One region of the Paenibacillus sp. FSL H8-0537 genome, then DNA from elsewhere that is predicted to be linked to it. Evidence: predicted binding sites of a transcription regulator. Region 1 holds the regulator's gene; the other holds the start of a gene.
The links. Region 1 encodes Rex, which represses fermentation and respiration genes when NADH is low (regulators of the CRP and FNR family bind a similar motif). Its sites were predicted from a motif close to TTGTGAAATATTTCACAA; they were not measured.

Region 1 (4,979 bases):
CATGTCGGACGAGAAAATCAAGCGCCTCGATCAACTCCTGCTTGGCACGCTCCTGTCCGCCGATTTGCTCAAAGGAAAAGGGCACGCTGCTTGACACCTTTCGCCGCTTCGTTCCGGAAGCATGTGCGAATTTGCCTCTGCCAGTCGCTAAATACACGACAGCAGCTGCGATAATGACAAGCAGTACGAAAGGCATTAAATCCACATTTACAAATAAAAGAAAGGCAATTAATACCGGAACAAAGCCAATCGCCATTTCGATGCCGTATTTACGCATAGCTGGACACCTCCAGCTGCGGGGCAACGCGCGGAAGGATGATATACTTCGTAGCCTTGCCATCTTTCAGCGTAATATAGACATTGCTGTCATCGATATCGGTAATGGCCTCCACACCCGAATGTTCATCTGCCAAAGCTTTAAGTGCCTCCGGAATAGCAGAATAGTTTTTGTGCTCCATCGCTTCGGCCACTTTGAATAAAGACGATGACCACAGCTGATCCAGCTTCGCATTCGAGCCGGTATTCGCAATATCGAGCTGAATGTCGCGACTCTTGGCGACTGATTTGCTTTGCTCGACTATCGTTTCATATACATGCTTTAAATCCGCTCCGGCTGTAAGCGTCAGCGGGAAAGTAATACGGTCCGTATCCATAATAGGTGTGTCGGATGAAGCAATGCCTTCTATTTGATCAACCGCCTTGGCAAGCGGAGCTGCGAATGCAACCTGATGATAAATAAGCCAGCCTCCAAACAAAACGAGGGCGGACGCAGCAGCTGTTAGCAAAATCGGCATGATCCTGAGTTTGAACATCGTAAAAATCCCCCTCTCAAAATGACGGTGATATATCACTCGTATATCAACTCCGATACACGAAAGTATATCACATCGCCCTTTGAATAAGGGGGTGTAATAATAGCCAGCAATTCCAGCTGTTACAGCTTAAGCATTCCATACAGCTAGGACGCCTTGTCACCTACTAAACTATATTGCTTCACAAATGCGCCATCGCGGAACGAATAATAGGCATAATAATATTTCGTTATCGCTTCATCACGGCTGTAAAAAATTTCCCATACCGGCTCGCCGTTCAGCAATCCCGGCTGTGTCCTTTTAACATCCGCATCCGGCTTACTGCTCAGTAACGCAGATTCCGCCTGTTCTGCTGTAATATGCTCCGTTGCTTTCAGTGTAAGCACAGGACTTTCGACTGTTGTCAGAAATACGTAAACTTCTTGTTCATCCGCGGTCTTCCCTTTTACTACCCAGGAAATGCCATCCCACACCTGCTTTGTCATGCCCGTAACTTCCGTCAACTGTGCGGCTTCTACAGCATACGCCTTAATTGGAGCTTCCTCTGCCCATAATTCCTTATGCACAGCACGGTAATAAACAATCGTAACGGTCAACAAGGCGATAACAAAAACAATTGAAATAAAGACAGCCCGTTTTACCGTCCAAAACGGCTTTCTCGTTCTCGCCCGCATTATGCCTTCAACAACCTCTCGAAGCTCGCCTGAGCATCGTGACGAATTTTCTCCTCATCAAGCAATGTGCATTCGCCATCCCGTACAACCTGACGGCCGTCTACCCATACATGCTTGACGTCGCGGCCCGAGCCCGCGTACACCAGATGGGACACAATATCCGTCTGTGGGTAAAAATGCGGCTGTTCAATATCGATGGCGATGAAATCCGCCTTCATGCCTTCGCGTAGGCGGCCAATTGAATCTTCCTGCCAAATGGAGCGAGCGCCGTATACCGTTCCCATACGCAAAGCTTCAATGGCAGGAACAACCGTAGGATCGCCAGAAACACCCTTATGCAGCAGAGCCGCAAGGTTGATCTCCTTGAACAGGTCAAGATTGTTGTTGCTCGCCGCGCTATCCGTGCCTAAGGATACCGTTACACCAGCGCGAAGCAAATCAGGAACACGGGCAATGCCGCTTGCCAGCTTGAGGTTGCTGACCGGGTTATGCGATACAGCTACTTTGCGCTGCGCAAGCAGCGCAATTTCCTCGTCATTCAAATGCACCGCATGAGCGACAAGTGCCGGACGCGAGAAGAAGCCTAAATTGTCGAGATGCTGAACGGGACGAACGCCATAATCGCGAACGTTCTGCTCTACTTCGGCAATCGATTCAGACATATGCGTGTGCAGCGGCAAATCATAATCATGAGCAGCCTGCACGAATTTCTCAATATAATCGGGTGGGCATGTATAAGGCGCATGCGGCGAAATCATCGTCGTAATACGGCCATTTGCCTTGCCGTTCCAATCGCGTGCGAAAGCGATCGCTTCCGCCAGCTTCGCTTGCTGCACATCCTCTGGGCAGAGGCCAATGACACCGCGCGTCAGACAGCCGCGAATGCCGGACTGTTCCACGACTTCGGCCAGCTGATCCATGCGGTCATACATATCCACGAAAGCCGTTGTACCGGATTTCAGCATTTCTACCACGGCAAGCGCGCTGCCCGCACGTGTATCAAGGTCGATGTATTTGCCCTCCATCGGCCACATTTTTTGCTCCAGCCAGACTTGCAGGTTTTGATCATCGGAATAGCCGCGCAGCAAGGTCATAGCCGCATGCCCATGTGTGTTTACTAGGCCTGGCATAAAAGCAAGCTTGCTGCCGTCCAGCTTCTGCACATCGGCTTGCAGCCCGGTTGGAGCTTCTGCTCCGATATATGTAATGCGATCATCGGTCACAACCATATGCCCTTGAAGCACATGCTCGCCGTCCTCCATCGTTACAAAACGTCCATTTTCAATCCAAATTTGGCTCATTTTCGTCATTCCTTTCCCTCTCCAAGTAATACGCCAGACTTAGCAGCTCTTTCGTAAAGTCAGCATGATGAATGCGAATTTCTTCTGGTACCTTCAATATCGCTGGCGCAAAATTGAGCAAGCCTTCAATGCCCGCATCTATAAATTGATTAGCAACGTTTTGCGCTTCAAATCCGGGAACGGTAATAATCCCAATTCGAATATTATTCTCCTCAACCGTATGTTTCAGCATATCCATCGGCATTACGGTCAAATTATTAATTTGCGAGCCGATTTTAGATGGATGCACATCAAACACCGCAATAATTTTCATATTGTCTTTAGAATATTTATTATAATTGCATAGAGCATGACCCAAATTACCCGCACCGACAAGCGCCACATTAATCGTCTGATCAAGCTTGAGTATTTGGCGAATTTTTTCAATTAAATATGTCACATCATAGCCGATGCCCTTGCGGCCAAAATCGCCGAAATACGCCAAGTCCTTGCGGATTTGCGCCGGATTTAAATCCAGCTTGACGCCAAGCTCCTGGGACGAAACGGTCTGCACCTCCCGGTTGTTCAGCTCGTTCAGCACTTGCAGGTAAATGGGGAGGCGTCTTACGACGGCCTCCGATATTTTCGTCTGCTTCACCCGTTCTCCTCCTCCTTCTCGGCACCAAGCCATTCTCTCATTCTCGGTACAATTTGTTCGATATGCATATGCTCAATTTTCGGTCCAGGCAAAGAATAGAGAAAATGCTTGCCATAATACGTTTCAATAACCCGCGTATCATAAATAATGACTATCCCTTTATCCTTCGCCGTTCGCACGAGCCTGCCAAATCCTTGCTTGAAGCGAATAACCGCTTGCGGAATCGACAGCTTCATAAATGGATTTTGCTTTTGGCGCTGCAGCAATTCCGACTTCGCCTCCAGCAGCGGATGATTCGGTGGTTGGAATGGCAGTCTGACGATGGCAAGGCAAGTTAAGGCTTCGCCAGGAATGTCAACGCCCTCCCAAAAGCTGCTTGTGCCAAGCAGCACAGACTCCGGCTGCTGTAAAAACCGCCGCGTCAGCTTCGTACGGTTGCCGCTGTCGATGCCTTGGCCTAGCACTTGAATGCTGGTGGCCGCAAGCGCCGCCTTAAGCGGATCGTATACCTGCTTTAGCATGCGGTAAGAGGTAAACAGCACTAGCATTCTGCCATTAGTCTGCTGCACCGCATCTGCTAAGGAAGAGACGAGCATTGAAATAAATGCGGGCTCTCCCGCTGAGCCTTTAAGAACAGGGAAATTGCGCGGAATAATAACGAGCGCTTGTTCACGGTAATTAAATGGCGATGCCAGCTGCACGGTACGCAGCCTTCCCGCTTCTTCAAAGCCGCCAAGACCAAGCTGCTCTTCAGCGAACTGGAATGATTTTTGTACCGATAGAGTGGCGGACGTTAAAATAATGCTGTCCTTCACATCGAATAAATACTGCTGAAGCTGGCTGCTCACATCAATCGGCACCGCATAAAGATGCAGCGATCGATGCTTGTAAGTCATATTGGCTTCCAGCCAGAACACGTCCGTCGTCTGATCGACCTTCATAAAGCTGCGCAGATCATCCTTGACTCTCGTCAAATCGCGTAAAGCGCCATTCAAGTCCGTTACAAGCGCCTGTACCGCCAGCTCATCGATGCGATCTTTAATCTCCTCGGACATTTTCTCAGCCGTCTTCAGCACCCGAATGAGCTCCGTATGAATATTGGTCTCTTCGGCGAGCACTTCGGACCAGCCTTCCGGGAGGCTATCGCCTCGCAAACGGTACACAGATTGATTGTTTTCACCCGTCGCATCAGGAGAAGCTTGAACAAAGCTGTACAGCATCTCAAACAGCCTTTCCCAATGCTCCCTCACTTCCGTAAAGGCGGGAATAATGGTATCAATCGTTTCCAGCCAGCCTTGCACCCGCTCATCGCTTTCCTGCTGGAGATGAATGCGCAGAGATGGCAGCAGCCCGGAACGAGCGTCCTTAAACATACGCGTAAACGCATTGGTTATCGTATAGTAGCCGAGCTGCATGCCCAGATGCTTGCTTGCTACTTCCTCCACATGATGCGCCTCATCGACAATCAAATGGCTGTAGGTCGGCAGCAGCCGATGATCGGCCTGAATGTCTGTGAACAGCATGGAGTGATTCGTAATGCACACATCAGCTATAT
Region 2 (4,979 bases), 3.0 Mb from region 1:
TTTTATATTATACTGTGGAGAACGAAGCAGGGCTATGAGCTCAGAGCAGTGGGACAAAGCCCTGACGCAGCGCTGTATGCAGGGATTAATGTCAATCGCACCATTGTAAAGTCGATGTTTATTAGCGGATTGTTTGCGGGACTGGCAGGCGTGTTTGAGACGCTGGGGGTATTTGGCTATCAGACGATTCTGTCAGCGCCATGGGGCTATGGCTTTGATGGTATCGCGGTTGCTTTGCTTGGCGGCAATACGCCAATCGGCGTATTGTTCGGTGCTGTACTGTTCGGTGGTCTCAGCTATGGCTCTGCGGGTATGAGCTTTGGAGCGGGCGTACCGCCAGAGCTCGTTCGAATCGTTATTGGTTCGATCATTTTCTTTATTGCTTCGCATGGCATAGTAAAGTTTTTCTTAAAACCATTCCTTGGACGACGTGCAGACAAGCGTAAGGAGGCGATCTAATATGAATGCACTAGAGATATTGGGTCAACTTATTAACGTTACGCTTGTATTTTCTACGGCGCTTATTTTTACCGGTCTTGGTGGTCTATTCTCTGAGCGCTCTGGCGTTATAAATATCGGTCTCGAAGGTTTAATGGTGTCTGGCGCGTTCGCGGCAGCAGTCATTACCGACTATGCGATACAAGCTGGTTATGAGGAATCTGCTCCGTGGATAGGCTTAGTGGGGGCAGCGATTTATGGGGTGATATTTGCCCTTCTACATGCGATATCCACGATTACATTTAAGGCGGATCAGACGATAGTCGGTGTCGTTATTAATATTTTGGCAGCGGGTATCGCGATTTATTTGACGAAAAGCTTGTATGAGGGTTCGGGACAGACGACAACGCTGACTCATGTATTCAACAAATGGGAAATCCCTTATTTATCAGATATTCCGTTTTTTGGAGAGGCGTTCTTTAAAGCTTATCCGACGACCTATGTTGTTATTATCCTTGTCATTATCAGCTATATTGTGCTGTACAAAACGCACTTCGGCTTGCGCCTTCGCGCAGTTGGCGAATACCCAAGCTCGGCAGATACAGTGGGTATCAGCGTAACAAAATACCGTTATATCGGCGTGCTGCTCAGCGGAGCACTTGCAGGTCTTGGCGGTGCGACCATTACGTTAACAACGACGAGCAACTTTGCCCATAATACCATTTCGGGCCAAGGCTTTATCGCTATCGCGGCTGTTATTTTCGGAAAATGGAATCCTCTCGGCGTTGCGGGAGCTGCTATTTTCTTCGGCTTCGCGCAAGCGATTCGGAACTTTGCTCAACTGTTCGATTGGTCGCAGCAAATTCCGACCGAGTTTTTCTATATGCTGCCATACGTATTGACGCTCGTTGTACTCGTTGGTGCAGTAGGACGTTCTTCCGCTCCAGGCTCGCTTGGCGAACCATACGATCCAGCTAAGCGCTAATCGAAACAAGAAGCATCATACTTCCCATGGCTATCACGTAAGTGATGATTCATCCATGGGAAGTTTTTTTGTTTTCTAACCCTTTACACAAGGTTAGTCACAGAAAATCCACGATTGTGGATAACTTGTGGATAACCATGTGCGTAAACGCTGCATTTATACACAATAGCCGCCAATGATGGAAAGTTTAGCTGTGGCAGGTGCTATTTTCAAAGGGAATTCACACTTTTGTCATAAACGCATTGACAGCATGATCTGCCTGGAGTAAATTAAACCTTATCAAATGAATTTACCGTAAAGGTCAAATGAAAGGCGAACGACTTTTTAGGTTTGTGCATCAATTCACAAAGTCGGTAGTAGCCATATCTGGAATGGGCAATCAGCTTGCCCTTCCCTCATAAGAGGAGAGGATTAACTGTGGAAGCACTGGCACTGGAACGCAAGGCGGAGCAGAACCGCGAACTGCGGGAACGGCTAATGCAATTGAAGAAAGAGCGCAACGCCATCATTCTTGCTCATTATTATCAGCGTGATGAAATTCAAGAGGTTGCGGATTTTCGCGGCGACTCGTTTTTGCTAGCTCAGAAAGCGGCTCAGACGGATGCGGATGTCATCGTATTTTGCGGCGTGCATTTTATGGGGGAGAGCGCCAAAATTTTGGCTCCCAATAAAACCGTCATTATTCCGGACGAGCGTGCAGGCTGCCCGATGGCCGATATGGTCAATGTCGATGGTCTTCGCAAGCTGAAAGCCCAGCATCCGAATGCGACTGTCGTTACGTATATTAACTCTTCCGCCGAAATTAAGGCAGAGACTGACATTTGTTGTACATCGGCGAATGCGGTTAACGTTGTAAATTCCGTTGAAGGCCAAGACGTCATTTGGGTACCGGACAAGAACCTTGGGCACTATGTGCAGCAGAAGACCGATAAGAACATGATCATCTGGGAAGGCTACTGCAACACGCATGACATGTTGACGGTAAAGGATGTAGAGGAAATGAAGGCGAAACACCCGAATGCGCAGTTTGTTGTGCATCCTGAGTGCCGCCCTGAAGTGGTGGAGCTGGGTGATTTTGTCGGCAGCACGACAGCGATTATTAAATATTGCAAGGAATCGGATTGCAAGGAGTTCATTGTCGGCACGGAGGATGGCACAGGCTATCAGCTGAGATTGGACAGCCCGGACAAAACATTCCTGTTTGCATCTAAATATTTGGTTTGCCCGAACATGAAGGTTAATAACCTGAAGAAGCTGGTTAAATGCCTTGAAACGATGCAGCCGCAAATCTATGTACCGCCGCATGTGGCGGATCAAGCACGCTTGTCCCTGGAGCGCATGTTACTCGTGAAATAGGAGCAGCATGCGCTACTCCTATGCCTGGAGGCGCAGAAATGATTCCCAGATACCTTGTAGACATAAAGCTGGACGAACTGCCGGTAATCGAGAAGGATGTTATTGTGATTGGGGCCGGCATTGCCGGTCTTTTTACCGCACTTCGGGCCAGTGATCGGCATTCCGTGCTGATGATTACGAAGAAGTCGCTGCTCGACAGCAACACCCGCTATGCGCAAGGCGGCATTGCCGCGGTCATATCGGAGGACGATTCACCAGCTTACCACAGCGAGGACACGCTAATTGCGGGAGCGGGGTTGTGCTCGGAGGATGCGGTCAATGTGCTCGTGCATGAGGGGCCGGAAGGTGTGAATCAGCTCATTGAAATGGGCACACAGTTCGATTTGGAAAATGGCGAGTTTGCGCTGACGAAGGAAGGCGCTCACAGCCAGCGTCGTATTTTGCATGCGAATGGGGATGCGACGGGCTACGAAATTGTACGAGCCTTATCGGAGAAAGCGTTATCCAAGCCGGGTATTGAAGTATGGGACGACCACTTTGTCATCGATTTGGTTACCAATGATGGAGAATGTGTGGGCGCTGTTGTGCAAAAGCCGGACGGCTCGCGTCTGCTTGTACGCGGCAAGGCGACCATTCTATGCTCGGGCGGCGCAGGCCAGCTCTACCGTTATACGACGAATCCTGAGGTGGCCACAGGCGATGGGATCGCTATGGCTTACCGGGCAGGAGCTTTTATACAGGATGTAGAGTTTGTCCAGTTTCATCCGACCTCCCTATGCTATCCTGGAGCGCCACGGTTTCTGATTTCAGAGGCTGTACGCGGCGAAGGAGCCGTCCTCCGCAATACGCGAGGCGAGCGTTTTATGGAGCGCTATCACCATCAGCTGGAGCTGGCGCCGCGTGACGTAGTGGCCCGCGCAATTATTAGCGAGATGGAAGCTACGAAATCAACTTTTGTTTATTTGGATGTGACGCATGAGTCGCCGGATATGGTGAAGCATCGTTTTCCGAATATTTATGAATTTTGCCTGCAATACGGTTTGGATTTGACGACAGATTGGATTCCGGTCGCCCCTGCTGCACATTATATGATGGGCGGCGTTAAAACCGATCTCGATGGAGAAACCAATATTAAAAGGCTGTTCGCCTGCGGCGAGGTTTCCTCGACAGGCGTTCATGGAGCGAATCGGTTGGCCAGCAATTCGCTTTCGGAAGCGGTCGTTTTCGGCAAGCGTATCGTCGAGGCGATTGATAAACTTGCAGAGCATGCAGAGATTCAGCCTATAATAGAGAGCAGCGTACCGCGCAGCAGTGTGCCGATTCAGGCAGTGGTGGAGCGGAGATTGAAGCTGCAAAAAGTGATGGTCAGGTATGCGGGCTTGCAGCGCGATGCCAAGGGCCTCGAGAAGGGGCTGGAGGAGCTGCGGCGCCAGTTGACTATTTTTCAAGCGATGCTGACCAAGCGGGAAGAGTTTGAATTTGCCAATATGCTGACATGCGCCCTGCTGACGGCGGAATCCGCTTTGCAGCGGGAGGAGAGCCGCGGCGCGCATTACCGTGAGGACTTCCCGGAGCGCAATGATCAAGTATGGCGCAAGCATACCGTAATGCACCGTGTATACGGGAGGACAGAGGAGCGGTTAACCAATGTTTGAGACAACGCTGGATGGCTATAATGAAGCGCTGCGCGCGCAAATACGCGGCTGGCTCGCTGAAGATATCGGAAGCGGCGATGTAACGACGGCTATGACTATTCCGCGTGGAGCGCAGGCAAAGGCCGTCATTCATGTGAAGGAAAATGGGCGGATTGCGGGCATTCCAATTGCGCGCCTTGTGTTTGAAATCGTTGACCAATCGCTGGTCTTCACGGCAAAGGTCGAGGATGGACAGTATGTAGAAAAAGGCACTGTACTCGCTGAAGTAGAAGGCAGCATCCATAGTCTGCTTACAGGGGAGCGTCTAGCGCTTAATTTAATGCAGCGGATGTCCGGCGTGGCGACGAAGACTAGTGAGTTTGTAGCGGCGCTGCAAGGCCTGCCGGTCCGACTGGTCGACACTCGCAAAACGACGCCAGGCCATCGTCTGCTTGAAAAATATGCCGTTCGCGTAGGCGGCGGCTCGAATCACCGCTTTGGCTTGTATGATGCCGTTATGATCAAGGATAATCATATTAAGGGCGCAGGCGGTATTCGGGAAGCAG

Region 2: a site for Rex is predicted at 1,754-1,771, ahead of nadA (quinolinate synthase NadA). Genes of this name have one in related genera too.

The regions. Positions count from the first base shown of each region.
Region 1 is NZ_CP150290.1:4,060,384-4,065,362, forward strand. It holds gene MHB80_RS17095 (AAA family ATPase) at 1-277, opposite strand, end outside; gene MHB80_RS17100 (hypothetical protein) at 270-812, opposite strand; gene MHB80_RS17105 (hypothetical protein) at 959-1,486, opposite strand; gene MHB80_RS17110 (amidohydrolase) at 1,486-2,796, opposite strand; gene MHB80_RS17115 (redox-sensing transcriptional repressor Rex) at 2,768-3,424, opposite strand; gene dinG (ATP-dependent DNA helicase DinG) at 3,421-4,979, opposite strand, start outside.
Region 2 is NZ_CP150290.1:99,851-104,829, forward strand. It holds gene MHB80_RS00480 (ABC transporter permease) at 1-459, shown strand, start outside; gene MHB80_RS00485 (ABC transporter permease) at 461-1,423, shown strand; gene nadA (quinolinate synthase NadA) at 1,841-2,779, shown strand; gene nadB (L-aspartate oxidase) at 2,818-4,434, shown strand; gene nadC (carboxylating nicotinate-nucleotide diphosphorylase) at 4,427-4,979, shown strand, end outside.